Regions from separate parts of the Marinomonas profundi genome, predicted to be linked through region 1. Evidence: predicted binding sites of a transcription regulator. Region 1 holds the regulator's gene; the other holds the start of a gene.
What was found. The regulator sigma-54, encoded in region 1, starts transcription at its own class of promoters, with help from an activator protein. The targets are predictions, from matches to a motif close to TGGCACNNNNNTTGCTNT.
Positions count from the first base shown of each region.

Region 1 (14,705 bases):
GCTTAGGCGCTCTGGCTTTTTCGCTTTGGTATGGCATAGCACCAAAGCAAAACCTTGTTGGAACTGAGTCATTAAGCAGTTCGCCAGACTACTTTATTACCAAGGTTCAGGTAAGAGAGTTCAACGCGGAAGGCGTAATGGTTGAAACCATGAATGCAGAGCAAACACTACATTACACAGCAAAATCCAGAACACTGTTAGAATATCCGACAGTCGAGCACTTTTCGCCCTCTGGAAGCTGGAACGCACAAGCCGAAAAAGGCGCCATCAGCGATGGCAGTAACGATATTTTATTAACAGATAATGCTAACGCGACTAAAAAACATCTACAGTCTGACGACATAAAACTCACGGCGGACAGCATCCATTATCAAGATGCCAATCAGTCATTAACCAGTCAAGGAAACGCCAAATTAATCTCCACTCAAGGGGAAACAACGGCAGAGACGATTACCACCTATGTCAATTCAGAAGACGTCGTTATGACAGGATCTGTACGAGGAAAATATGAAACAATTTATTAACTTCAGTGTGTTACTCACGTCATTTTGTGTCGGCCAACACGCTTATGCACTTCCTGATGACATGGACAAGCCGCTCGAAATTCAGGCAAATGAAGCGTCTTTTAATCAAAACACTGGGGAAGCCATTTACCAGGGCAACGTTCTTGTTAAACAAGGCTCCATTGAAATCCAAGCCCAATACCTGAAAGTATCAACGGACCCAAAAACTCGACGATTTAATCAGCTAGAAGCAAGCGGCGAACCGGCCAAGTTCAGTCAACAAATCGACTGGAACGGCAACATTGTTATTAGTAAAGGCAATAACCTTCACTATTCAACCAGTGAATCGAAGCTTGAAATCATCGGCGACGGTTATTTAAGCCGCATGCAAAACTCTATTTCTGCCGACTACATTCTATACATGATCAACGACGGCACTTTTAGCGCAGAAAAGCAGGGCTCAGGAAGGGTCTTCATGACACTACAACCAGAAGCACCTGAGGCAAATCAGTAAATGGCGTTATTAGAAGCAATAAACCTCGCGAAGAGCTACAAAAAGAGAGCCGTTGTCAAAGACGTGTCCATCGCCGTTGAATCAGGCCAAGCGGTTGGCCTGCTTGGGCCAAATGGCGCCGGAAAAACAACATGCTTTTATATGATAGTTGGCATGGTTGCTAATGACGCGGGCGGCATTTTTATTGATGGTCACGACATTACAAAAGATGCCATGCACACTCGAGCTCAAAAAGGCATTGGCTACCTTCCGCAAGAGGCGTCTATTTTTCGTAAAATGTCGGTTGAAGATAATATTACCGCCATACTAGAGACACGCAAAGAGCTCAAAAAAAGCCAACAAAAAGAGCGACTTGAAGAACTACTGGAAGAGTTTCACATCACTCACATTCGTAGCAATCTGGGCATGGCACTGTCGGGTGGAGAAAGACGTCGTGTAGAAATCGCCCGTGCCGTTGCGATGAACCCCAAATTCATCTTACTTGACGAACCCTTCGCCGGGGTCGATCCCATCTCCGTTGGAGACATAAAACTCATTATCAAACACCTCCAAGAAAGCGGCATCGGCGTCTTAATAACCGATCACAATGTCAGAGAAACACTAGACATATGCGATAAAGCTTATATTGTTGGCAACGGTTATATCATAGCCTCTGGCAACGCCAACGAGGTCATTAACAACGAGCAAGTAAAAAAGGTCTATTTAGGCGACGACTTCCGCCTGTAACCCCTTATCATTGCTGTAGAAAGGGAGTAGTATGCACAACTCGTTCCAATTCACTCAAATAAAAAGAGTTGCTCTATGAAGCAGTCTTTACAGTTAAAGCTGGGTCAACAGCTGACTATGACCCCTCAGTTGCAACAAGCGATTCGTTTGCTGCAACTTTCTACGTTGGATTTAAAGCAAGAAATTCACGAGTTCCTTGAGTCTAACCCACTCCTTGAGCTAGATGACGATGAGCCGCTCCACACAGATATCCCTGCCAGCATTGAATCAAAAAGTGCCACCGACCCTTTGGCCGACAACGCTTCTGGCGAAAACAGCAACGAAGAAGCCGGGGTAGAATCTGAATGGACAGAAAACATCCCAGAAGAACTATCGATTGACAGTAACTGGGACGACACCTATCAAAGCTCCGCCGCGGTCAGTGATCACAACAATAGCTATGAAGGGGAAAGCGACTTTGAAAGCCGCAACGCGCCCGCCGAAAGCATTCAAGATCATTTAATCTGGCAACTCAATCTCACCCATATGTCAGACAGAGACATAGAAATAGCCTACGCCATCATTGAATGCGTTCAGCCCGATGGCTACTTAAGCATCTCCCCCGATGACATTTGGGAATCGTTGGGTACTGAGCTAGAAGATTTGGATATAGAAGAAGTCATTGCCGTCCAACACAGGTTACAGCGCTTTGACCCTGTGGGTGTTTGCTCAATCGACCTGCGCGATTGCTTACTGGTTCAATTAGAAGCTTTTCGAACCCACCCGCTCTATAAAAGCACCCACAACCTGATCAATCATTATCTGCCACTGTTAGGCAATCGTGACTTTGTTCAACTTAGCCGTAAAACCAAACTAAAAGAGGAAGCACTAAAAGAAGTTGTCAGCTTAATACAACAATTGAACCCTCGCCCTGGCTCACTGATTGATGTCGATGACACCGACTATGTTATTCCTGACGTTTCAGTGAAAAAACACCAAGGAGTCTGGCAAGTAGAGCTCAATAACGAAGCATTGCCTCCGGTTAAAATAAATGAAACCTATTCAGCCATGGTCAGTACGGTCGCAACAGCGGAAGACGCAAGCTACATAAAAACATCACTCCAAGAAGCCAAATGGTTCATGAAAAGCTTACAAAGCCGTAATGAAACCCTATTAAAAGTGGCCAGCTGTATTGTTAATCGACAAATTGAATTTTTCGAATTAGGCGAAGAAGCCATGAAACCCATGGTGTTGCATGATGTCGCCGAAGAAGTCGGCATGCACGAGTCAACTATTTCTCGCGTGACGACACAAAAATACATGCATACGCCAAAAGGCATTTTTGAGCTCAAATACTTTTTTTCTAGTCATGTTAATACCGCCTCTGGAGGAGAGTGTTCTTCTACTGCGATACGGGCTATGATTAAGAAACTAGTGGCTGAAGAGCCAGCAAAAAAACCTTTAAGTGATAATAAATTAGCGGCTATTTTGGCCGATCAAGGCATACAGGTCGCTAGACGAACTGTCGCCAAATATCGTGAGGCGATGAACATCCCTCCTTCCAATGAACGAAAACGACTGGTCTAAACGGAAAGCATTTTATCATGTCCTTGAAAACATTATTAAAAGCAGATCTTGTTCTCGCAAAACAAGAAATCGTTAGTAAAAAACGTGTTCTAGAAAGTATTGCCGAAACCGCCGCCAATCGACTGCATTGCAACAATGAAGAGATTTATGATGCACTACTCGGTCGAGAAAAACTGGGCAGCACCGGCATAGGCAATGGCATCGCCATTCCACACTGCCGCCTAGAGTCCGCCAACCATACCGCCATCGTAGTGATGTCGCTGCAAAGCCCAATTGACTTTGACTCAATTGACAAACGCGCCGTTGACCTTATTTTTGCTTTAATTGTGCCACCTAATGAATGCGATCAACATCTTGCCAGCCTAGCGCAAATTGCCGAATTGGCGCAGTCAGCGGAAGCATTAGAAAAGCTACGCAGCGCCCAAAGCAACCAAGAATTATTCGATATTTTTGAATCCTTAATATAGGAAAAGCGTATGCAGGAAGAGTCGATCACCATTATCAATAAACTGGGCCTACACGCCCGCGCAGCCGGCAAGCTGGTCGAAACCACCAGCCAATTTTCTTGTGACATTACCATCGAAAAAGAAGGCCGTAATGTTGACGGTAAAAGCATTATGGCGATGATGATGCTGGCAGCGGGAAAAGGCACTGAAATTCGCATCAAGACCAATGGCGATGATGAAAACGAAGCAATCAAAGCCATTATAGATCTCATCAATAACCGCTTTGGTGAAGACGAATAACCCTATGTCAGAGCAAAGCATTTTATCACATCTGCAAACAGTCACCGAATCCCTTGAGTCCGGTGCCACTATGCAGATTCGCTATCTATTAAATGGCGCTCTGCCCGCACAAGACGTTGCCCGACTACTAGAATCGTCCCCACCAAAAGAACGTAAGCTTCTATGGGAACTGATTGACGCAAAAAATGAAGGCGAAGTACTGCAATATCTCAGCGAAGATATTGGCATTCAATTCCTAAAAAATATGGATACTGAGCGACTTATCGCGGTATCCGAACATTTTGAAAGTGACGACCTCGCCGATTTACTCCAGCATTTACCGGAAAAAGTCGTAAAAGAAGTACTTGCCTCGATGTCAGGTCAAGACAGGGCAAGAGTCGAAGCCTTATTAAGCTACTCGGAAGATTCCGCTGGCGGCTTAATGAATACCGACACGATTACAATACGGCCAAACATCACCGTCGATATTGCTTTTCGATATTTGCGCAGGCACACCTCATTACCAGACATGACGGACAACTTACTGGTCGTCAGTCGTTCAGATCGCCTTTTGGGCATACTCCCACTGACTAAGCTTCTGGTGTCTGATACAAACGCGACCATACGCGACATCATGGAAACAGAATTCACTGTCATTACCGCCGAAACGTCCGCCAGCGATGTTGCTCATCTGTTTGAAAACATGGATTTAGTCTCCGCTCCTGTGATTGATGGCACCACAAAAAAGCTCTTGGGACGCATTACCATAGACGATGTGGTCGATGTCATTCGTGATGAGGCTGAGCACTCCATGCTCAGCATGGCGGGTCTTGACGATGATGAAGACACCTTTTCTCCTATCATGCAAACCACCAGACGACGCGCGGTATGGCTTGGAATTAACCTGATCACAGCCTTTATTGCATCTTATGTTATTGGATTATTTCAAAACACCCTAGATCAAGTGGTGGCATTAGCCATACTCATGCCAATTGTGGCCAGTATGGGCGGCATAGCCGGATCACAAGTGCTAACATTGGTGATTCGGGGGATCGCGTTAAACCAGATAGGCTCAACCAATGCACGCTGGCTACTCAACCGAGAACTGGTGGTCGGCTTGATCAACGGGCTATTGTGGGCAAGTGTTATTGCGGCTCTAACGGCACTTTGGTTTGACAACATAAAGATTGCCTATATCATAGCTGGCGCCACCATAATAAATCTGCTATTCGCAGCAGCCACTGGTACACTGCTGCCAATTCTACTGAAAAAAATTGGCATCGACCCTGCCCTTGCAGGCAGCGTAATTTTGACTACCGTGACCGACGTTGTTGGGTTTCTCTCCTTCCTAGGTCTCGCTACTATTTTTCTAATATAGGTTCCCATGACAGATTTTGATCAATACGACAATGATGACGACATTCCTAAAAGTAAAACCCAGATCAAGCGCGAAATGGAAGCTTTGCAGGATCTTGGTAAAAAACTCTTAGGGCTGAGCAAAAACCAGCTTAAAAAGGTGGAAATGTCCGACACACTACGCGAAGCATTTGTAGAATCAGGACGTATAAAACAGCACGAGGCAATGAGAAGACACCTACAATACATAGGCAAAGTAATGCGCACCGAGGATCATGAAGCCATCGCACAACGCGTTGCTTTATTTGATAGTACGTCAGCTGCCTATAACAAGCTTTTTCATCAACTTGAAATTAAACGTGACGCACTGATTGGCGAGAACAGCAAAGAAGTCTTATCACAGTATTTGAACGACCACCCAGAAGTGGAAGACATTCAACTGCTAAGACAACTGATTCGACTCTCGCAAAAAGAAGTCTCACAGGAAGGCAACACCACCAATCGCAAAAAGCTGTTTCGCTTCTTACGCGAAGCCGAAGAAAAACGCCTTGGTTTAAAAGAATAACGCCTGTAACACACTTTAAGTACCAAGATCACACTCAATAAAAGCGACCAATAAAGTGAACATCAAGTCAGCTCACTTTATTGGTACAGCGTTTAGCGCCCGCCTAATTCTGGGTAACTCAGCTTAGACTGGAGAGATGAAAAATCACCTCACGACAATCGGCGATGAGCAAGACACGGCATTTTTTGGCGACAATCCAACAACGCTTGCTTAGTCATCTTAAAAACAAAATAACCCGGCACTTCCTGCAACCCCAGCAGTCGTTCCCCAGTAGGAGAATACAATCCACTGTGCCCATAAGTCTGCCTAGTGGCATTATGCCAACCACACTGATTCACACCTAATACGTAGCATTGATTTTCAATAGCTCGTGCAGCCAAAAGAATATCCCAGTGTTTCTTCCCCGTCATATAGGTAAAAGCCGCAGGCACCAATAAAAGGTCAGCTCCGCGTCGGCTCAATTCTCGATAAAGTTCGGGGAAACGGACATCGTAGCAAATACTCAAGCCGACTTTAAAACCATCTACATCAATCACTTTTGGCGTCAGATCGCCAGGCTCGATCACCTCAGACTCTCGATAAGCCATCGCCTTGTCATTGACGTCGACATCAAACAGATGGATTTTATCGTAACGCTCAAAAAATAGACCATCGGGCCCGACCGCCCAACAGGTTTGCCGAACTCGACCGCCCGCAACAAGATCACCAGTCGCATTCAAAATAGAGGGGTGCGAGCCAATCACTAAATAAATTGAGTGTTGCCGCGCCAATTCAGCGATCTCATTAAGCAACACGTCTTGCTCATCCGACTCAGCGAATGATCGCATTCTTTTACCATCAAACAAAAAAACGTTTTCGGGTAACACAACCAAACGTGCACCTTCTGCTACCGCTGAGGCGACAAGCTCCTTCACCTCATTTAGATTATCCTGCCAATTACCAGTGCTGGTTAATTGAACTGCAGCAATACATAAAGTCTGCATCATTTCTTCCTCTCTAATGGCCTATAACGGACTGGGGTCATAACGGGCTGATCAAAAGATCCCTTTATTTGATACTGCACACTGGTTACTTTAGAGAGCTGATCACCTATCAGCTTATCTGTAATGAATAATAAGCCTGCGATTTGAGGCGTTCCCCACAACAAACCAGCGAGTGGCAACGCCCCAGTCAACGGAAACGTTGCCGTTAGCGTTTCGTCCAATGTCTCGTTCACTATATCCGCTTTCCCAGCAAGCACCATTTCTGCCGTAGGGGAAGTAATAGTAACGGGAGACGTTGTTGTTAAAATCCCCCCATCTAACGAAAGCGCGCCTCTAAATTCATCATAGGTAAGCCCTGGCTCATACACATCAGAAAAATCTAATAACAACCGTCTATTTAATGCGCCAATGTTAAAAATCCCCAACATCTTCATAAACGCTGGTAACTCATCCACCTGACTAAAATTGCCATTCTCGGCGAGAAAATTAATCTGTCCAGTGACCGACTCTCGATCAAAGTAAAAAGGATGCCCTTGCCAATTAAGCGCAACCTCTACGTTAAACCGCTTAGAGGTAACAAAAGCCTCATTCGAAAACTTTTTCGTCAGCTCAGCAAGATCGGCCCCCTTGGTAGACAACACCAATGCAACGCTCGATTGCTCGCCTTTATCTTGCCAAAGAAGATGGCCATTAAAATGCCCCGTGCTTAATCGCGACGTAATCGGGTCAATGCGTAAACTATCCCCCTCTTGCGACAGCGTTAATTGCCAATCACCGTAGGGCTTCTGATTTAAATACAGCTGATCAACAGACAATACCATAGTAGGAATTTGCCGTGCTGACACTGGCGGCTCGGTCTTTTTGCCGATGTCAGACACTTCCGTCGGAGCCGTATTCCAACTCAAAAAACCAAAATGTAAATTAGGCACGCCATTTACATCAGCAAACGAAAAATTAACTTCGTCAGCATTCACCAACAGCATTTTCTGAGCTGAAGCGTTGTAAGCCACCTTAAAGTTATGCCAAGTGTTATTTGGGTTAACCACCACTTCATCGACAATAAAGTCTACTCGACTCAACCAATTAGGTAACACCAGCGCAGCATTATCACCAACAGGCGTCTGCGGTTGTGCAGAAAAATCCGCCAGTATTGGCTGCCACGCCTCAAAGTAGAAGCGCTCAAAGTCGCCCGTTACCACCAACCCTTTTGGTATCGCCTCACCCATTGCTTTATCAGCCCCGCCGTTGACCATCACCTCGCCACCGACAAACACCCCAGACTGCAGCAAAAAGCGCGATTTAACGAAATCGGCATAGCCCACATCAACCACAAGATCCTGTTCGTGCTGCATCACCTTAACTCGTAGCGAGCGAGTCATCTTGTCGTCTTTACCAACCGGCTCAGGCAAATCAACCGTCACCCCAGCAAGATCACTCGTGATGGTCAAATCAACCTGCCCATTTTGCGACTGATTAATGAATAATTTGCCAGAATACGACGTTTTACCCGATACACGACGACCCATTGCTGCTGGCAGTTTTCGCCACGCGACCAGCTCATTCATGCCAACGTCACCACTCAAGTCGCCGACGATAGCAAGCTCTCCAGACGCCGCATCCACAGACGAAAGCACAAGATGAGATTCCCCACCCAAAGCTTGTATAGCAAATTCCGAGTTGGTAATACCCTTACTCGAGCTGTAATTTAGCTGCCCATGCGACACATAAGAGGCAAGATCAATCTCTGGTATTAATAAATCGTTGTCTTGAAACATCAACCCCAACGACACAACAGCGTGTTCATCACCTGAAAAAGGAACGCCTACGTCAAAACGACCTTTTACTTGTCCATCCAATTGCCATTCTGCAAACGGCTGCAACACATTGTCAGCAAGCGGTGTCGACTGAAGCATCGCCAAAATAGCCGCCGCGTCATCCTCGACCACTCCGGCCAAATTCAGCCACTCTGCTGATCCATTCTGAATGGGAACACTGACGGTAATATCAGCGACCGATAAGTCTGCCAATGACGCAGACGCCACAAAGACAGACACCCCCGTTTCATCCAACTCAAAGTTACCATTCACCCGCTTGGCAGTCGGCCAATTTTTATCAAAGGTAACGTCCGCATCATGAACTTGCATCTTTACCCTAACATGCGGTGTTGCGCCTTCAGACAATTCACTTTGCACCAACACATCTAGATTATCTATCTGTCCTGTGTTTGCAAAAGCGTCATCAATCCAAGAGGTGACATTACTGTTTAGCGCTTTGGGCGGAAGATACGCCAGTCGATCCGCAATGGGAATATGGCGACCATTTAAATCCAAAGAAAGCCAGTCCGCCGCCTCATTTCGTATCTCAAGGCGAAAACCACCAGAAATATCAGCCCCATTACGCCTAACCGATAAATCACGCCCGCTCACCAAAAAGGCCTCTTGCTGGCGCTGCCAAGCCACATAACCAGACAAAGACTCAGTGTCCCAAACGGTGTCGTAAATAGTGTCGAATTTTATTGTACTGCCCGTGCCACGAAAATCGATATAGCCCTCTTCATCTGACAAATTTAATACCGCATTGACATTATTTGCCTGTGGAATGCCGTTATAGCCATTAACAGAAGCGGATTGAATATTACTGAGCAACTGAAACGACAGGGCTTGCTCTTCTCTCCATAAACGCACCGAGCCATTTTTCGCCATTCCAGTGGGAGCAAGACCGTCTAGTAGGTTAAAAACATCCGACTCTTTAGGCAAAAAATAGGCACCAACCTGATGCGCCAATGAAAGGTCTATTTGATCAAAACTAAGATTAGAACGCCCTGTGGCTGACGACCAACTCAGCGCCAGATTGGTCTTAGGATACTGTCGACCAGCGCCATCTTTGATTTCCACATTGCGCACATCCACTTGTAGTCTTGGTTTTTCTTGCGAATAGCGAAGCTTGAGTGAAGAAGAGACATCGTACGACTGCCCATCGGTAAATTGAGCGTTCAATCGGGTAGACTCAGTCCGAACCTCGACTTCTTTACCCACCAGAATATCCAACCAGATATCCCCACCCACAGCAACAGAGGACAAGGCATCATCTTTGGCTGACAAAAAATGATCGAGAGGCAATGGCGTCATAGGAGCTCGAATCGACGCTTTTATTCGATAATTCCCAAGCAGAGCACGAGTTTCATCGATACGCGCCTGCACTTGAAAAGGTGACTTGCCGCTATCTAAATAAAACGTGGAAGTTAACAAAGACTCAAGCGACTTCTGGAATAAAAAAACATGGGGCGCGCGAACCACATGCTGACCATATTGTTCACTATCCAGCTTAATGGTCGCATCAAATGCAGAAAAATTTTGTTGGGCAGAAAGATAGTCCAGTACACGTTCAGCCCCGATTTCACTTTTAACCTCTTCCTGCTGAGTCTCTCCATTCAGCCGCCACTGGTCATTTTTTTCCTGTACAACAAGCGTGGGACGCACAAAGCGAATATAGGTAAATTGAGGGCGTAAACTTAGAATGGATTTTACCGTATCAAGGCGCACTCTCGTTTCACTAATGGATATGGCAGGTAAACCATTAACCTGCAAATCAAAGCCACTAATCGAGACCGTTGGATCAATCCCCTCCAAATGACCATCAATTCGCTCCAGGGTAACGGGATAGCCAGTAATTTGTTCTAAATTATTTTCAATTTGAGGACGATAATGATCCAAATAAGGCAGTAATTGGCCAACGCCTAGCGCGAAAAGGGCGAGCAATGCCGCAAAAGCAACACTTCCCCAAAACAACACCAACAGCAGTTTTCGAATCAGCCAACTCATCATCAGACCTTCGTAGGTTTAGCAAAGAACAACCTTGGTTTAACCAAGCACATCACTGGTTTAACCCAGCACATCATCTGTTCAACCCGACAGTTTAACGAAGCACAACATCGTATTGATCTTGCGTGTAAACAGAATCCACTTGGAAGTGAATGGCTTTACCGATAAAAGCCTCCAACTCTGCAACCGCAGCGCTTTCCTCATCCAAAAAGCGTTCAACCACAGAGCTCGCAGCTAAAACGGTATAAGTTTGCGAGTTATAGGCACGATCTGCCCTTAAAATTTCTCGGAACACTTCATAGCAGACCGTCTCAGGGGTCTTCACCAAACCACTACCGCGACAAGAACGACAAGGCTCACAGAGTGTCTGCCCTAGGCTTTCACGCGTTCTTTTTCGAGTCATTTCAACCAAACCTAACTCCGACACTCCGGTGATTTTGGTTTTCGCGTGGTCTATGTCTAATATTTTCTCAAGCATTCTTAATACTTGACGCTTATGTTCCTCGTCTTCCATGTCGATAAAATCGATAATAATAATCCCACCTAAATTTCTCAATCTAAGCTGACGGCCTATTGCGGTTGCGGCTTCTAAATTTGTTTTATAAATGGTTTCTTCTAAGTTTCGGCTACCAACAAAAGCCCCCGTGTTTACATCAACCGTGGTCATAGATTCCGTCTGCTCGACCAACAGGTAACCACCCGACTTAAGTTGAACCTTTCGATCTAGCGCCTTCTGAATTTCATCTTCAACACTGTATAAATCAAAAATGGGGCGTTCACCAGGGTAATACTCAATACGCTCTCTTAATTCGGGAATGAAATCTTCCGCAAATGCACGCAACTTAGCAAAGTTTTCTTTCGAGTCTATGCGAATTTTTTCTGTCGTTAATCCCACCAAATCTCGCATGGTGCGTAAGTGCAACGGAAGATCTTCATAAATAATAGAAGGCGCTTTGGCGTTTTGCATGCGCCCTTTTACAGATTGCCATAAACGCTTTAAAAATTTTATATCGGATAATATTTCGTCTTCGCCTGCCCGCTCCGCGGCCGTGCGCAAAATATAGCCGCTGTTTTCATCCGCATCGGTTAATGCCTCAGACACCAGCAATTTAAGACGCTCACGCTCCGTTTCATCTTCAATTCGTTGACTAACGCCAACATGAGCTTGATCCGGCATGTACACCAAATATCGGGAAGGTATGGATAAGTGCGTGGTCAGACGTGCGCCTTTTGTACTAATCGGATCCTTTGTTACTTGAACCACTAATGATTGACCTTCGCGTAAATAATCACCGATTTGGTCACTCGGATTCACCGCGTCACGACCGACCACTTCCGACACATGAATAAACGCCGCTCTTTCCAAGCCAATGTCCACAAAAGCAGCCTGCATACCCGGAAGCACTCGCACAACCTTACCTTGATAAATATTGCCGACGATGCCTTTCCGACTCGAACGCTCAATATACACTTCTTGCAGAACACCATTTTCAACCAGGGCAACCCTAATCTCCATAGGAGTGACATTAATGAGTACATCTTCACTCATAAGATTTTTCCTCTAGAGGGTGGATTCCAAACTGTGCGAGCAATTGCGCACTCTCGAACATAGGCAAACCGACAACGGCCGAATAAGACCCGACAAGGGATTCAACAAACACCGAACCAACCCCCTGAATCGCATAAGAACCGGCTTTATCTTGAGGTTCGCCGGTTTTCCAATACTGCGTAATCTCAACATCAGAAAGCGATCGGAAATGCACCTCACTGATCACACACTGGGTCGCTATATGATCGTAAGCTTGATTGCACACACAAAGGGAGGTAAGTACTTGATGCGAACGCCCAGACAACTGTCTAAGCATCGACTTTGATTCATCTAAAGAGGAAGGCTTGCCTAAAATGTGACCATCAACCACGACACTGGTATCAGACGCCATAAACACAGCAGAGACATCTTGATGGCCTTGACCTTGATAAATCAAGGTGGCCGCTTTGGCTTTTTCAACAGCCATTCGAATAACGTAGTCCTTGGCACCCTCATTCTCATAGGGCGTTTCATCAATATCAGCAGGTAACACCAAAAACTCTTTCACCAAAAGGCTCAGCAGCTCTTTCCTTCTTGGTGAGGCCGACGCCAAAACAAGCATACGCTCTTCCTAATTTAAAGTTGCCTAACGAATCGCGTACATACGGCGCACACTGCGTAAAATAATAAAAGACCAAGGCCACAACAGCCCCGTAATAATGGCAGGCATAAAAATCATTAACGTCGGTTTAGCGTAGCCAAGATAATGATCAATCCAAAAATCCACTAATTGATTAATACTAACCAATAAGCAAACAAAAAAGCCTTGCTGCCAGCGATGATACATACGTATACGCTTGTAAAACACAGCACAGGTATAAGCAATAATGACATAGGTTAAAGAATGCTGACCTATAATGCCGCCCTGCAATAGATCAACCATCAAGCCTAAGAACCAAGCTAAGCCAACACCCACACGAAAGGGTAACGCAATAACCCAATACAAAATAATCAACAACGCCCATTCCGGACGAAACCAAACCAATGGCTCAGGAAAAGGTACCGCTTCTAGCATCAACGCCGTCAATAATGTAATGGAAAAAACAACAATAGGCTTCACTCTTCCCTCACCTTAGACTTTTCAATTAGCATAACATGTCGACTACGCCCTAACTGAGCCAGCGGCACTACCGCTACATCAGCATAAGCCTTGCCTTGGGTATACTTCACACTTCGCACAATCCCGACGGGGTAACCACTCGGAAAGCGCTCATCTAAACCCGACGTCGTTAGCACATCGCCTTTTTTGATATCTACCGATCGGGGCACACTGACTAACTCCATCCGAGTTAAATCGCCAGTGCCGCGAAGAATGCTCCTAAAACCCGTTCTAGCAAGCTGTACAGGCACAAAATGACTGGCGTCTGCAATCAATAACACTCGACTACTGTAAGCGGCCGTCTCGACAACTTGACCCAATACACCCGTAGCGTCTAAAACAGGTTGACCGACATAAGCTCCAGATGAAAACCCTTTATCTATCATCAATCGATGGCTGTAAGCATTTTGGTCAAAACCAATCACCTCAGCCATAACGATTTTTTCATCTACGCGCTGGGAAGCATCCAATAACTCTCTTAAACGCACGTTTTCGGCGTGTAAGGAGTCGAGTCTTTGCTGACGGCTACGAAGTATTAAAATCTCCGCCTGTAGAGATTGATTTTCTTTTACCAAGTCTTCACGACTGGCAAGATGTTCACCAGCCCAATTCAGCATTTTCTGAGGGGTGTTTACAACCACTTGTATTGGCGTCACAAATAACGACAAATAAGGCCTTACTTGTGAAAAAGCGCCAAAACGAATATCAGCAACGATCATCATCATGGACAAGATGACCAGCACAACAAAACGCGCACTAGACACTCGGCCACCAAAGAAAAGCGAGTTGTTAATAGGAGGCTCCTAACGCTTACTCATTATCTGCCGTAAATAGTTCAGAAGCATGTTTGTCCATCAACTCTAAAGCCATGCCGCCGCCACGAGCAACACAGGTTAATGGGTCGTCAGCAATAATCACTGGCAAGCCCGTTTCTTCGCTGATTAAACGATCGATTTCACGCAATAACGCACCACCACCGGTTAACACCAAGCCCGTTTCACCAATATCCGCGGCTAATTCTGGTGGTGATTGCTCAAGCACACCTTTAATAGCCTGAACAATTTGCGCTAACGGTTCTTGTAATGCTTCTAAAATTTCAGTGCTAGTCAGTGTAAACGAGCGAGGAATCCCCTCCGCCAAGTTGCGACCACGCACATCAATTTGCAACTCTTCGCCGGTGTGATAAGCCATACCAATTTCAGTTTTAATGCGCTCAGCCGTGGCATCACCAATCAAACTGCCGTATTGACGACGAACAT
Region 1 covers NZ_CP073013.1:2,996,289-3,010,993, reverse strand. Annotated here, with positions in the region: gene lptC (LPS export ABC transporter periplasmic protein LptC) at 1-524, shown strand, start outside; gene lptA (lipopolysaccharide transport periplasmic protein LptA) at 508-1,017, shown strand; gene lptB (LPS export ABC transporter ATP-binding protein) at 1,018-1,743, shown strand; gene J8N69_RS13980 (RNA polymerase factor sigma-54) at 1,819-3,309, shown strand; gene ptsN (PTS IIA-like nitrogen regulatory protein PtsN) at 3,327-3,776, shown strand; gene J8N69_RS13970 (HPr family phosphocarrier protein) at 3,786-4,055, shown strand; gene mgtE (magnesium transporter) at 4,060-5,412, shown strand; gene yjgA (ribosome biogenesis factor YjgA) at 5,419-5,955, shown strand; gene J8N69_RS13955 (carbon-nitrogen hydrolase family protein) at 6,105-6,941, opposite strand; gene J8N69_RS13950 (YhdP family protein) at 6,938-10,762, opposite strand; gene rng (ribonuclease G) at 10,854-12,308, opposite strand; gene J8N69_RS13940 (Maf family protein) at 12,301-12,909, opposite strand; gene mreD (rod shape-determining protein MreD) at 12,934-13,407, opposite strand; gene mreC (rod shape-determining protein MreC) at 13,404-14,210, opposite strand; gene J8N69_RS13925 (rod shape-determining protein) at 14,257-14,705, opposite strand, start outside.

Region 2 (14,705 bases), 730 kb from region 1:
ATGCCTGTCTACTAGGTTTGTATAAGGCGAGTGAAGCCACTACGTTGGTTTAACTGTGTCACTCTAATGTAGAATGCCTGACGTTCTTTGAGCTGTTTGTAGGTATATTGTAAAAGGTGTCCGGGTTTGGTTGGAGGCGCAAGATCTCTACTTTGACTTTTCAAGGGTGCTCTTTTTTCTTAATAAGTTCATTTAATTCAAGGGGATAGGGTTTTTCTTGCTTCTTTTAATCAATATAATTAAAAAATGTTCAAAACTTGATTGACCTGATAGCCGAAAGAGGTCTACAATCAAGTTCGTTTAAAAGAGTTGGCAATATTTATGTCCAGAGTTGCGAATACTACGTTATGTATGTTCGGTCCTGTTAAGTCATAAGTAATACCGAGTTTTTTTAGCACTATAACGTAAGCGATTAACGCTTATGTATAAATTAACTTAACCTACAGGATAACAGACATGTCTGACGTAGTAACTGGTACAGTAAAATTTTTCAACGAAACTAAAGGTTTCGGTTTCATCACTCAGGATTCTGGTCCTGATGTTTTTGTTCATTTCTCTGCAATCAACACTTCTGGTTTCAAAACTTTGGCTGAAGGCCAAAAAGTTGAATTCCAAGTAGCTCAAGGCAAAAAAGGCCCTGAAGCTCAAAACGTTACACCTTTATAAGGTAACGTTGCTGAGGATACTCTCAGCAGTGCGAATGCTAAAAAGCGACTTTTAAGTCGCTTTTTTTGTTTTTGTAGGTTGTTCTTTTGGTCTTTGACGGCTAGGTGTATTACGCGAGTAAATATCTGATAAAAATGGGGTGATTTTTTATGGCAGTGAAGTCATTACAAGAGCAGTTATTGGGTGTCGGGCTGGTTGATAAAAAGAAAGTTAAAAAATTAAAAGCCGAAACATTGCAGAATAAACAGAAAATCAAAAAAGGAAAAATGGCCGCTACTGATGAGAGTGGACGTCAGGAGGTGTTGAAGCAGCAGAGGTTGGAGAAAGCAGAAAAAGACCGGGCTTTAAATCTTGAGCGTCAAAAGCTGGCCGAACAAAAAGCGATACAAGGCCAAATTCGGCAGATGATAGAGCAAAATCGAATTCGTAAAGAAGACGGAGATATTGCTTATCACTTTACCGACGCTAAAAAGGTAAAGAAGTTATATATCAGGCAGTCAATGCATGATGATTTAAGTCGTGGTCGTTTGGCTATTGTTAAGCTTGATCAGCAGTATGAGCTTGTTCCTGAGCCTGTGGCTATTAAGATTAATGAGCGAGATCCTTCTTATGTGCTTGTTTGCAATAATCGTGTTGAAAGTATTGAAGATGACCCTTACGCTGACTTCCAAATCCCAGATGATTTGATGTGGTAAGTTGCTTTATCTGTCCTAGAGGGTTGCTCTAACCCTCTTATATTCATTTTTTCCTTCTTCTTGTTCATTCTTCCCTTTGAAAAACATTGCGCCCTTACACAAAACTTTCAAATAAATTTACTTGGAGTGCCATTTTTATACTGGATGCGTGCATGATTGGGCTTTTGCTTAAAACTAATCCACTGATAAATATGGATTTTATCTGTAACCGAGATATCCAATAGTGATCGTAAATCCTTTTTATATGTGATTTTTAACGAAAAAAGCACTCTTAATGGATAGTTTATGCAAGTAGCTTGCATAAGGTTGTCTATTTCTGCAGAAAGTTTAGATTGTTTATCTGTTGCTTGCACAAATCAAGCGCCTACAAGAAAAGCGTATAAACATCAAAAGGGAAACGAGAATGAAAAAATCGATTATTGCTATGGCTGTATCAAGTGCAGCTCTTGCGTCTGTATCTGCTTATGCTGCTGAAGGCTCTACAGTAGATGTTTACGGTAACATCCAGTACGCCTATGCTGACAAAGAGGCTGGCGGTAACTTTGAAGACAATGGCTCTACTGTTGGCTTGAAAGGCGACACGAAAATTAATGATGACCTAAGCGCTTTCTTCAAATACGAAGTTGAGTTTGAGGCTGATCAGAAAAAAGATGGTCCTGATTCTGGAAAAGCTAATTTAGACCAAGCTTTTGTTGGTTTGAAAGGTAGTTTTGGTAAGGTGCAAGTTGGTTCGTTTGATAATATCTACAACAATGCTATCCAAGATGCAGTAGATCAGTATGAATATCTAGGTGTAACAAACGCCGATAGAACATCTGAAGGCGATACTATTGCTTACTTCTCTCCTTCTATAAATGGTTTTGAAGTGCAAGCCGCTGTGCAAGTGAAAGGCGACGCAAGCGAAGGACAAGCTACGAATGCTAACTATGACAAATCATCTTCTATGATGGTTGTTAAGTACTCTACTGGCATCGTGTCTGCGGCATTGGGTTATGACACTCGTGCTAACACTGTGGATGCTGAAGAGACAACAGGCCTAGCGGTTACTGTTATGCCTCTAGATAATTTGTCTGTTACGGCTAAATACGAAACAACGAAAGACACTCAAGACGTTCTTGGTCTAGCAGCACGTTACGGCTATGGTGTTGGCGATGTGTACGCATCTTACCAAAATGTTGATCCTGACGCGGCAGGCTCTGATAGCTTTAACGAATACGCTGCTGGCATCACTTATAGCCTAGCATCAAATATTTATGTATTTGCTGAATTGGGTGAGTTTGAAAATGCTAAATCTAGCACTACAGATACTCAAACAGCAGTGGGTGTTTACTACGGTTTCTAAGATCTTTTTCTAGAGGATTTTATTTACTCTAAGGCTCCTGCTATTTAATAAGGTGGGAGCCTTACGTTAAGTACGATCATTCAAGGTTCCATATATCTCTCTTGTAGGCAGATTGTTGGAACATCTTTGGCACCAGGTGGCAGCATCTGGTGCTTTTTTTTGCTCTGTTTTTACGGGTTTATGTAAGTAAGGAAAAACTTGATTGTTATTTGACCAAACCGTTACACTGATTTTTCATTTACTTGGTGGCGGTTTATTATGCTCAATATGGACTTTACTCAACCCTTATTTATTGACACGAACAAGGTAAATTGGGTGGTCAGTCCTATGCCTGGTGTTTATAGAAAGCCATTGGCAAGAGAAGAAGCGGAGCGTGGTCATGCGACAAGCTTGGTTCGTTATGACGCGGGGTCGGTGTTCCGTCCTCATCCCCACCCTTTAGGAGAAGAAATTCTTGTTTTGCAAGGCGTTTTTTCTGATGAACAGGGTGACTTTAGTGCGGGCAGCTATTTTAGGAATCCGCCAGGCAGTAGTCATGCTCCGTACAGTGTGGAAGGTTGTCTTTTATTGGTGAAGTTACACCAGTTCCAAAACGCAGATCTTAATCAGGTTTATATTAATTCTCCGCAAATTTGGTCATCTAAGGCGTCAGAGACTTTTCCTCTTTATCAATTTGGTAGTGAGCGCGTTTGGCTTGTTCGTATTCAGAATGGTGAGAATATATTGGCTGAATTAGACTTATCGGGCTCTGTTGAGTTATTTATGATATCAGGACAAGCGCAATATGGTGATGAGTTAATTTCTTCAGGTGTATGGCTACGAGACGCTGATTTTTCATTGGCTCATTGGTCTGTCGCGTCTAACTGTTTTATTTGGGTAAAATCAGGGCATTTTTAGCGCTTTTAAGCTTTATATTGAGGTTTCTGTGAAACATATTGTACCGGAACAAAAACGAATATTTTTACCTATCGTGGATAGTGATCAGTTATTTCCTGTCGGGCGAGTTTATTGTGTTGGTCGTAATTACGCTGAGCATTCCAAGGAGATGGGCGATGACCCAGAAAGGGATCCGCCATTCTTTTTTGCGAAAGACGCCTCAAATGTTGTGCCTGCCCTGTTTTCAGCGACCACTCATATTGCTTATCCTATGGCCACGTCACAGTTTGAATACGAAGTTGAGTTGGTCGTTGCTATCGGAAAGGGTGGTCGTCATTTAACGCTGGAGCAAGCTAGTGAGGCGATTTTAGGTTATGCCGTTGGTTTGGATATGACGCGACGCGATCTTCAAGCACAGGCGAAAAAGAAGGGGCGTCCATGGGAAGTAGGCAAATCATTTGATGAATCGGCGCCTGTGAGCCCCATTCTTTTAAAAAACAATCAACTTTCTGCGGTTGTGCTAAAAGCGGAAATTGGTCTAAAGGTAAATGGTGAAATGAAGCAGGTGAGTCATATTTCGAATTTAACCTGGTCGATAGAAGAAGTGATTTGCAAGTTGTCAGATGTTTTTGAACTGCGTCCAGGCGACTTAATCATGACGGGCACACCAGAGAATGTTGGGGCGGTGCAAGCCGGTGATGAAATAGTCGCTTGGGTTGAGCATCTGGGGGAAATTAGGGTTTGTGTTACTGATTAAACGCGGTAAATCTATCAAATAATATTGCTGTCGCTGGGTGTTGGTATTTGTTTAATAAATGAATGGCGACTTCAGCGGTACATAGTCCTTGGTTTTTTTGGTTACGTCGCTTTTTATAAACGGAGTTTACCGCGGTTATCTCATGGTGCTTGAATATTTTGAGATAGGGTGATTGGTTGTAGATTTTTCTGGCTTGTTGCCAAGTGCCATCGATAATGATGATGTTATCGACGTTTAATTGATCGTCATCCGTGTCGGTTTGCTCTGGCTTTTCGCTTGGATAAATCAATAAGGTGTTGGTTGGAGATAGATGTAAAATGGCCTCGCTAGGCGCTACTCTAGACCATACTATAATGTCACATTGCTGGCCGAGTACATCTTTTACCAATCTTCCTGTGCCTGTGGTTTTTTTAAGCTCTTCACTGTGAGAGAGCAGCCAAATTTTCATAGCGGTCGCTTATGGTAATAAATACGCTATTGTACTTAAATTTCGCTGTGTGAGAAAAGAAACCATCTAACGTTGCTCTAATAAAAGTATGAGCACAACGTCAGATGATTGATGAAATATTGCGTCTAAAAATTAGTGGGTTCTATTCTTTACCGATAGAGCCAATTTTATGAATGGATAAGTCCGCGCCGTTGAATTCCTCTTCTTCGCTTAGGCGCAACCCCGTTATTGTTCTAATGACTCCGTAAACAATAAGGCCGCTTAGTGTTGCTATTAGAACGCCACCTAAGCTGCCTATTAGTTGTGATGTGACGCTAACGCCTCCTAGCCCTCCTAGGCTTTCAGATCCAAATATACCTGCTGCAATACCGCCCCAAGCGCCACAAACACCGTGTAAGGGCCACACACCTAGGACATCATCAAGATGTTGGAACCTTTGTTGAATGTATGTAAACAAGTAGGTGAAAATGGCACCGGCAATGGCGCCCGTTGCTAGAGCGCCGATAGGGTGCATGATGTCAGATCCCGCGCATACGGCGACGAGTCCGGCTAATGGACCGTTATGAATAAAGCCTGGGTCTTTTTTTCCAAATAGCATGGCGGCGATGATGCCGCCCACCATTGCCATTAGGGAATTGACAGCCACTAGACCACTCACGCCTTCAAGCGTTTGCGCCGACATGACGTTAAAGCCAAACCAGCCTATACAAAGTATCCAAGCACCTAATGCTAAGAAAGGAATGTTGGAAGGGGCAAAAGCAACGAGTTTGCCGTTTCTAAAGCGCCCCTTACGAGTGCCAAGCAATAAAATAGCGGCTAGAGCGACCCAGCCGCCAAATGCATGCACCACAACGGATCCGGCAAAGTCATGGAAAGGTGCGCCGTATTGCGCTTCGAGCCAGCTTTGAATGCCAAAGTTCCCGTTCCAGACAATGCCTTCAAAAAATGGGTAGGCAACACCGACTATCACAGCAGCAGACACTAGCATGGGGTAAAATTTTGCACGTTCTGCGACACCGCCTGAGATGATGGCTGGAATGGCGGCGGCAAAGGTCATTAAGAAGAAGAATTTTACTAAATGGTAACCTTGCTCTTGGGCCAATATTGTGGCGCTGTCAAAAAAATTAATACCGTAAGCTAATTGATAGCCAATAAAAAAATAAACAAGAGCGGATACGGCAAAATCCGTCATGATCTTGACCAGTGCATTTACTTGGTTTTTATGGCGCACGGTTCCAACTTCTAGAAAAGCGAATCCGGCGTGCATGGCAAACACCATGATGGCGCCAAGTAACATAAAAAGCGTGTTTGAACTGGATATTAAGGTTTCCACTGCACTATTTGTGTGGGTCACGGCTGGCTCCTAATGTTTTTATCGCACCAATATGGTTTATTTTTTGATTTTTTCGCCCAACTTTGGGTCTTTTGGTGTGTATTTCTGTATTCTTCATACGCACTTATTCTCATTAAGCAATAATTATTCCACTTATGCTTTTTTTTGGTGCTGGTTTTATTTTTGCCCCATTTTGGGGTGGGGAGTCAGAGAGGGGAGATTATCTTTGCGCAGTGTCAGTAAGAGGGTTTATATTACTTTTTTTAACAATACTTGTTTTCCATTTACTTTCTATTTTATTTTTTACAATTTATTATTATTGCGTTAGCGTCATTATATTTTTAATACGCCTAACGTTTCGCCCTAGGCTAGGTTGTAATGACTTAGCGCTTGGCTACAAAGTTGCTCTGATTGGAGCAGAATAAAAAGAAAATGAGGTTGTTATGTCAGGTCAGTTAGTATCAGGTATTGTTAAGTGGTTTAATGATGAAAAAGGATTTGGCTTTATTGAACGCGAAGGCGGTGCTGATGTTTTTGTTCATTTTCGCTCTATAAATGGCAACGGTCGTCGTACTCTCTCAGAGGGTCAAAGTGTGACGTTTGAAGTCACTCAAGGGCAAAAAGGTCCTCAGGCTGAGAATGTTACCCCAGCCTAATTGAGCGTTTGACTTACTAAAAAACCATGCGTTTTTAACATCTTGTTTTACATAGGTTGTTGATGATGAACATGGTTTTTTTATGCGTGTCATTTTTACCCGATGGGAGGTTATTTTGCGGCCTGTGCTGTATTCGTTTAGGCGTTGTCCTTATGCTATGAGGGCCAGATATGTTATTGCCTTTTTAGGCATCCCTGTGCATTTGCGGGAAGTGGTTTTAAAATCTAAGCCTGCTGCGCTTTTAGCCTTGGGCGGTCGATCCAGTGTGCCTCAGCTTATTGATGTCGATGGTGTTAGATACCCAGAGAGTCTAGATATTATTTTTTGGGCACTGTCAAAATGCGATCATAAAGCAAAGTTTGCTCCGTTATGGCCTAAAAATAGTGTGCAGCAAAATAAAATAAAAGCGTGGATCGCTTACAATGATCACACTTTTAAATATTGGTTAGATCGATACAAATACGCTGATCGCTACCCTGAATATGATGAGGGCTATTATCGAGCCCGGGGAGAGGTTTTTCTACAAAGGTTGGAGCGGCGTTTAAACAAAAAGACTTTTCTCTTAGGTGAGCGTGAAAGCTTGGCTGATATGGCGATTTTTCCGTTTATACGTCAGTTTGCTGCGGTCAATCAGGTTTGGTTTGATGCCTCACAATACCCTAGTGTGAAAAGCTGGCTTGATGGTTTTATCCGTTCTGAGATATTTCAATCGGTCGTGATGGTTAAGTATCCAGTGTGGCAAGCGGGGCAAGGGGAGGTGTCCTTTCCCGCTTAAACAGTCTCGGAGTGGTTCCGATCGCTAGTCGATTAAACCGAACGTTACCCAATATAAGAAACCAGGATCGGCATCGCTGGGTTGTTTGAGAGGGATAAACTCACCTTGAGCGTTTAGGTGTGTTGAGCTGGGAAAGCTCTTCTTTAGTACGGTAAGGTTGGTTTGTGCCAGTTCTGTTTGCTGCAGATCTTGATAGGATTGAACGCTGATGGCCAGCGCATCTTCAATAGATCGTGTACTTGGATAATGCTGAATGACTTCTTGGCTGCGACGCAATGCAGAAAGAGGTGCTTTTCTTTTTAGGTAGTAGCGCGCTACTTGTAGTTCATGGCGTGCTACCATTTCACGCAGGTAATACATGCGAGCTTTGGCATCTGGCGCATAAGTGCTATTTGGAAAGCGAGCCGTAAAGTCGGCCAATTCTCTAAAGGCTTTTGATAGTTCTCTTGAATCTCGCTCGCTTGGGTCTAAGTTCAAGTAGCGCGACATTAGGCTTTCTGCACCTTTGTAGGTCGATAAAGCCCTCATGTAATAAGCGTAACCGACGGAATCGTGTTCTGGGTGGTTTTTGATAAAACGTTCAGCGCTGGCGTGTGCCGCGATGAAGTCTGCCGCCTCCATTTGGGCGTAAATTAAGTCCAGTTCTGCGCGGGTGCTGAATTCTCCAAATGGATAGCGAGAATCTAGGTCTTTTAAGTGTTTTATGGCGGTAGAAGGCAGATTTTCTTGCAGCGCTTGTTGCGCCTTATCGTAATAGACGCGCTCAGGCAGGTCTGGTTCTTGTACTTGCTGACTCGAACAGGCGACGATGAATAAAGAAAAACTTACTATTCCAGAGAAACGGAGCAACGAGTGATGAAATCCCATGTATAATCAAAACCTTGATATGGTAGTAGATTAGCCTTAATCGGCATTTTGTAGCGTTATATTGCGAAAGATGATGAAGTGCAAGGCGCTACACGTTTTTTCACTTTCAGGCTCTATGATAAATTTAATGAGCTGAAAACAACAGACTAAAGTACATTGTATGGCAGAGCGCATAGTAAAAGAAGCCCAAGTTCCATTCGATTTGGGCGGCAATCGGTTTGATCAGATCGCAACAGAATTGTTTAGCGACTATTCTCGTTCGCGAATTCAGAGTTGGATCAAAGAAGGTGCCCTAAAGGTAGATGGGCAGGTGATCAAGCCGAAAGAAAAATTATTTGGTGGAGAGACCGTGTCACTGGACATAGTGATCGAAGCCCAAGAAGAGCATGAAGCGCAAGAAATGGCGCTAGATGTTGTATACGAAGATGACGATATCATCATTATTAATAAGCCGGCTGGTTTGGTTGTGCACCCAGCGGTGGGTAACCGAGATGGCACCTTGATGAACGCGATTCTTCATCATGCGCCAGAAACGGCGCACATTCCTCGTGCAGGCATTGTCCATCGTCTTGATAAAGAAACCACGGGCTTGATGGTGGTTGCTAAGACACTGGCCGCGCAGACGGATTTAGTCGTGCAGTTGCAAGAGCGCAGCATGGGGCGTGAGTACGAAGCGATTTCTATCGGCGTGATGACCGGTGGTGGCGTGGTCGATGAGCCGATCGGTCGTCATCCACACAACCGCCAGAAGCAAGCGGTAGAGCCTGTTAATGGTAAAGACGCGGTAACGCATTATCGTCTGGTGGAACGTTTTAAAAACCATACGCATATTCGCTTGAAGCTAGAAACAGGACGTACCCATCAAATTCGTGTACACATGGCTTTTATTCAATATCCATTGGTTGGCGACCCTCAATATGGCGGTCGATTGAAAATGCCAAAGGCTTGTTCGCCAGAGTTGCAAGATGAGCTGCGTCACTTCCGTCGTCAGGCATTACACGCCAAAAAACTGGAGCTTTCTCACCCCATCACCGGAGAGTGGATGACGTGGGAAATCGATTTGCCAGATGACATGAAAAAATTATTGGATGCACTTAAAAAGGACACTGTGGAGTCTGGTAGTAACGATTCTGAGTACTTTTAACGGTCTCAGGATGATATAAAGAAAGGCCGCCTGATTGGGTGGCCTTTTTTTTCGGGGTTTTTATGTCTTCTCATGATTTTTCTTATCTTCAGCCTGATTGGCCTGCGCCTGCTTCTGTGCGTGCTTATGTCTCCACTCGTATTGGCGGCGTGAGTGAGCGACCCTTTACCTCGCTTAATCTCGGGGCTCACGTTGGGGATGTCGCTGAGCATGTTGCTGAAAATCGTCGCTTGTTTGCTCAAGTCATCGGTATGCCAGGGTCAGTGCAATGGTTAAATCAAGTGCATGGCACAAATGTGGTGAGTTTGCCTTGTCATGAAGTGCCGAGCGGTGCGGATGCGGCGGTTTCGGATCAGCTCAATCAGGTGTGCACGGTACTGACGGCGGATTGTTTGCCGGTCTTTTTTTGTGATGAGGCGGGCACCAAAGTCGCCGTGGCGCACGCCGGTTGGCGCGGTCTGTGCGCTGGCGTGTTAGAAGAGGTGTTGAAAGGCTTTGACGAAGCTGAAAAGGTTCTCGTCTGGTTGGGGCCTGCCATTGGTCCTGAGGCGTTTGAGGTTGGTGACGAGGTGCGTGAGGCATTTATTGCGCAACAACCAGAAGCACAACAGGCTTTTGTGGCGACAGAAAATGGTAAGTGGCTAGGTAATTTGTACTTATTAGCAAGACAGCGACTAATGGCAAAAGGCGTAGAGCGTATTTCTGGTGGCGAGCATTGTACTTTTACCGACAAGGCGCGCTTTTATTCCTACCGACGTGATGGGCAAACGGGCCGAATGGCCTCTGTTATTTGGTTGGCGGAGGGATGATTTTTAGCATTACTTGACGAGTGTCAAAAAAATGACACTACTGTATTGAAAAGCGAATAAGCGCACTTATTAAGGGGATAGAGACATTGTTCTATCTTTTTCTGCAAGGAGGTTCCCATGCGAATCGATCGTTTAACCAGTAAATTACAGCTTGCCCTTTCTGATGCGCAGTCTATCGCGCTCGGCCATGATCATTCCTATATTGAGTCACTGCATTTGATGATGGCGCTGCTAGATCAGCAAGGTGGCAGTACGCGGCCTATTTTGCAGCAAGCGGGTATTCAGGTCGCGAAATTCCGCGAGGGATTGAATGATCTGCTAACTCGTCTGCCAAGGGTAAACGACCACGATGGTAACGTACAAATGTCACCAGAGTTGGGGCGCTTATTAAACCTTGCTGATAAAGAGGCGCAGAAGCGCAAAGACCAATACATTTCTTCAGAATTGGTTTTGATGGCCATGTTTGATGGCAAAGACGATTTGGCAAAAGCATTAAAAGCCACGGGGGTGACAAAAAATGACATTGCCGCGGTGATTGATCAGGTTCGTGGCGGCGAGTCGGTTAATGACCCGAATGCCGAAGAAAGTCGTCAGGCGCTAGACAAGTATACGGTGGATCTCACCGCCAGAGCGGCCCAAGGCAAACTTGATCCTGTGATTGGTCGCGACGATGAAATACGTCGCACGATTCAGGTGTTGCAGCGTCGTCGTAAGAATAACCCTGTGTTGATTGGTGAGCCTGGTGTGGGTAAAACGGCCATTGTAGAAGGCTTGGCGCAACGTATTATTAATGGCGAAGTGCCTGAGGGGCTAAAAAACAAACGCGTTTTATCGCTTGATATGGGGGCCTTGATCGCCGGGGCGAAATATCGCGGTGAGTTTGAGGAGCGTCTTAAAGCGTTGCTGAATGAGCTGTCTAAGCAAGAAGGGCAGATTATTTTGTTTATCGATGAAATTCACACCATGGTGGGAGCGGGGAAATCGGAGGGCTCTATGGACGCGGGTAACATGCTGAAACCCGCTCTTGCTCGTGGTGAGCTGCATTGTGTTGGCGCGACAACATTAAACGAATATCGCCAGTATATTGAAAAAGATGCCGCGCTAGAAAGGCGCTTCCAGAAAGTGCTGGTGGAAGAGCCGAGCGTACTGGATTCTGTGGCTATTTTACGTGGTCTGAAAGAGCGTTATGAAGTGCATCATGGCGTGGACATTACCGACTCGGCCATTATTGCCGCGGCAAAATTGTCTCAGCGTTATATAACCGATCGTCAATTGCCAGATAAGGCGATTGACCTGATTGATGAGGCGGCGAGTCGTATCCGTATGGAAATGGATTCTAAGCCTGAAGATATGGATCGTTTAGAGCGTCGCCTGATTCAATTGAAAATTGAAAAAGAGGCACTTAAAAAAGAGAAAGATAAAGCGTCTAAACTGCGTTTGGAAGAGTTGGATGTTGAAATTGATGGCTTGCAGAAGCAGTTTTCGGACTTAGAAGAAATTTGGAATGCTGAAAAGGCGGCGGTGCAGGGGGCGCAAAAGCTTAAAGAGGAGCTTGAGTCTGTTCGTCATGAGATGGAAGAAGCGCGTCGCAGCGGCAATTTGGCTAAAATGTCGGAGTTGCAATATGGTGTGATTCCTATGCTTGAAGCTGAGATCGAAAAAGCCAGTCAAGCGGAAGAAAATACGGAGACGCGGCTATTGAAGCGACGTGTTACCGAAGAGGAAATCGCGACGGTGGTTTCCCGTTGGACAGGGATTCCGGTGGATAAAATGCTGGAAGGCGAGCGTGATAAATTGCTTCGAATGGAAGAAGCGTTACACGAATCTGTGATGGGGCAGAATGAGGCTGTTTCGGCGGTCTCTAATGCGGTGCGTCGTTCTCGGTCTGGCTTGGCGGATCCTAATCGGCCGAATGGTTCATTTCTTTTTTTAGGTCCAACAGGCGTCGGTAAAACGGAGCTTTGTAAGTCTCTGGCTAGGTTTCTGTTCGATACCGAGCAAGCCATGGTGCGTATAGATATGTCTGAGTTTATGGAAAAACATTCCGTTGCTCGTTTGATTGGCGCGCCTCCAGGTTATGTGGGTTATGAAGAAGGCGGTTATTTGACGGAAGCGGTAAGACGCCGTCCTTATTCGGTCTTGTTACTCGATGAAGTGGAAAAAGCCCACCCCGATGTTTTTAATATTCTTCTGCAGGTGCTGGATGATGGTCGTTTAACCGACGGCCAGGGGCGCACGGTTGATTTTAAAAATACGGTGATTGTGATGACGTCTAATTTGGGCTCGGACTTGATTCAAGAATATCAATCTGCCGATCAATACGAAGAAATCAAAGCAAAAGTGATGGACGTGGTTGGCATGCATTTTAGGCCAGAGTTTATTAACCGAATTGATGAAACGGTAGTGTTTCATCCATTAATGAAGTCTCAAATTAAAGGCATTGCGACCGTGCAGCTCGCCCATTTGAATGAACGATTGGTGGAGATGGGAATGTCCTTGGCGTTAACGGATAGCGCATCTGATCAATTGGTTGAGGTGGGTTATGATCCGGTTTATGGTGCTCGTCCGTTGAAGCGAGCAATACAGAGATGGATTGAAAACCCATTAGCAAATGCGTTGCTTGCAGGTCGTTTTGTGACGGGAGATCGTATTTTGGCTGACGTTTCTGAGGGCGTGATTGTGTTTTCGACCGTCAGTTAGTTAAGCTTGATGTAATAAAAAAACCGCTGATGTTTCAGCGGTTTTTTTGTTTTTGAGGTACTTACTATTTATCTGGCGTACTGATATTGATCTGTGGTGTTGATCTTTAGAAGTCAACAAAGACGCCGATGAAGGCGCCTTTTGGCTCAAACTTGCCCGCGGAAGCGAAGTCTTGAGTCATGGTGCGATAACCTGCTTCGATACCGGCAAATACCAGCGGCTGGTATTTGATTTTAAATGTGGTGTCAGTGATGTCTGCATCGCTACCGCCACCGGATTTTACTTCGCCGCCGACAGATAGTGCGGTGCCTGGAATGCTGACAAAGGCAGAAAGATAGCCTAGTGGATAAGTGCCATCTATATCTGAATTGCCAGTCTCATCAATTTTTCGGAAGGTCACACCAGCGTCTAAATCTAGCCACAATAGGCCGTCTAGAAATTCATAATATAGTGTGTAGTCGTTAAAAGAAGTGTCAATTTTAGTGCTGCCGACTTTTTCTTCTAGTTCTTGGTGTTGAAGGCGAACATTAGGGATTAGAGGGATTGGGTGTTCTACCGCAATACCATAGTAAGAATTAAAATCTTCCCCATCGTTGGTAAGAAAGGATCCGGCTTCTGCCGTTAAGCCCAGTATATCGGCATGAGCGGTGCTGGCTAATAAAGCTGTTGAAAGTAAAAGAGCTGATTTCATAATTAGTGTCCATATATCGAGAGGATAAATTTGGTCTAATTATAGGTTGAAGAGAGGTAAAAACCAATGAAATAAGGAGATAGAATGACGTATTGTGAAGAAAATTTACATAGATGGCTGGGGTAGAAGGATTCGAACCTACGCATGACGGGATCAAAACCCGTTGCCTTACCGCTTGGCTATACCCCAATAAAGGATGTGGTGGCTATGACTAGATTCGAACTAGTGACCCCATCATTATGAGTGATGTGCTCTAACCAACTGAGCTACATAGCCTTAACTGTATATTAACTACTAACTTGTATCGATTCGATGGCTGGGGTAGAAGGATTCGAACCTACGCATGACGGGATCAAAACCCGTTGCCTTACCGCTTGGCTATACCCCAACAGATCGAGTTGTGGTGGCTATGACTAGATTCGAACTAGTGACCCCATCATTATGAGTGATGTGCTCTAACCAACTGAGCTACATAGCCATTCGTCTGTTGGCTGGGGTAGAAGGATTCGAACCTACGCATGACGGGATCAAAACCCGTTGCCTTACCGCTTGGCTATACCCCAACAGACTGACACAAAAACAGTTTAGATGAATTGATCTACTGCCTCTGTGGCGCGATATTATTCATATAACCTGTTAATGGGTCAAGTGTTTTTCTTAAAATGTTTTATTATCTATTAGACATTAAAGCGGAAATGCATCACATCACCGTCCTTCACGATGTAATCCTTGCCTTCTAGACGCCATTTTCCGGCTTCTTTGGCACCACTTTCACCCTTGTATTGAATGAAATCGTTGTAGCTGATGACTTCGGCGCGAATAAAGCCTTTTTCAAAGTCTGTGTGGATCACTCCAGCCGCTTGTGGGCCCGTTGCGCCTTTCTTGACGGTCCAAGCACGGACTTCTTTTACGCCCGCTGTAAAGTACGTCTGAAGGCCTAGTAGCT
Region 2 covers NZ_CP073013.1:2,264,875-2,279,579, forward strand. Annotated here, with positions in the region: gene J8N69_RS10580 (cold-shock protein) at 457-666, shown strand; gene J8N69_RS10585 (DUF2058 domain-containing protein) at 816-1,361, shown strand; gene J8N69_RS10590 (hypothetical protein) at 1,469-1,714, opposite strand; gene J8N69_RS10595 (porin) at 1,765-2,703, shown strand; gene J8N69_RS10600 (cupin domain-containing protein) at 2,962-3,600, shown strand; gene J8N69_RS10605 (fumarylacetoacetate hydrolase family protein) at 3,629-4,336, shown strand; gene J8N69_RS10610 (tRNA-uridine aminocarboxypropyltransferase) at 4,326-4,784, opposite strand; gene J8N69_RS10615 (ammonium transporter) at 4,927-6,138, opposite strand; gene J8N69_RS10620 (cold-shock protein) at 6,561-6,773, shown strand; gene J8N69_RS10625 (glutathione S-transferase) at 6,856-7,548, shown strand; gene J8N69_RS10630 (outer membrane protein assembly factor BamD) at 7,573-8,415, opposite strand; gene rluD (23S rRNA pseudouridine(1911/1915/1917) synthase RluD) at 8,576-9,559, shown strand; gene pgeF (peptidoglycan editing factor PgeF) at 9,622-10,368, shown strand; gene clpB (ATP-dependent chaperone ClpB) at 10,486-13,068, shown strand; gene J8N69_RS10650 (TIGR04219 family outer membrane beta-barrel protein) at 13,175-13,759, opposite strand; tRNA gene J8N69_RS10655 (tRNA-Gln) at 13,874-13,948, opposite strand; tRNA gene J8N69_RS10660 (tRNA-Met) at 13,959-14,035, opposite strand; tRNA gene J8N69_RS10665 (tRNA-Gln) at 14,073-14,147, opposite strand; tRNA gene J8N69_RS10670 (tRNA-Met) at 14,161-14,237, opposite strand; tRNA gene J8N69_RS10675 (tRNA-Gln) at 14,248-14,322, opposite strand; gene ychF (redox-regulated ATPase YchF) at 14,437-14,705, opposite strand, start outside.
Region 2: the regulator sigma-54 is predicted to act here: its motif matches at 6,252-6,269, upstream of J8N69_RS10615 (ammonium transporter).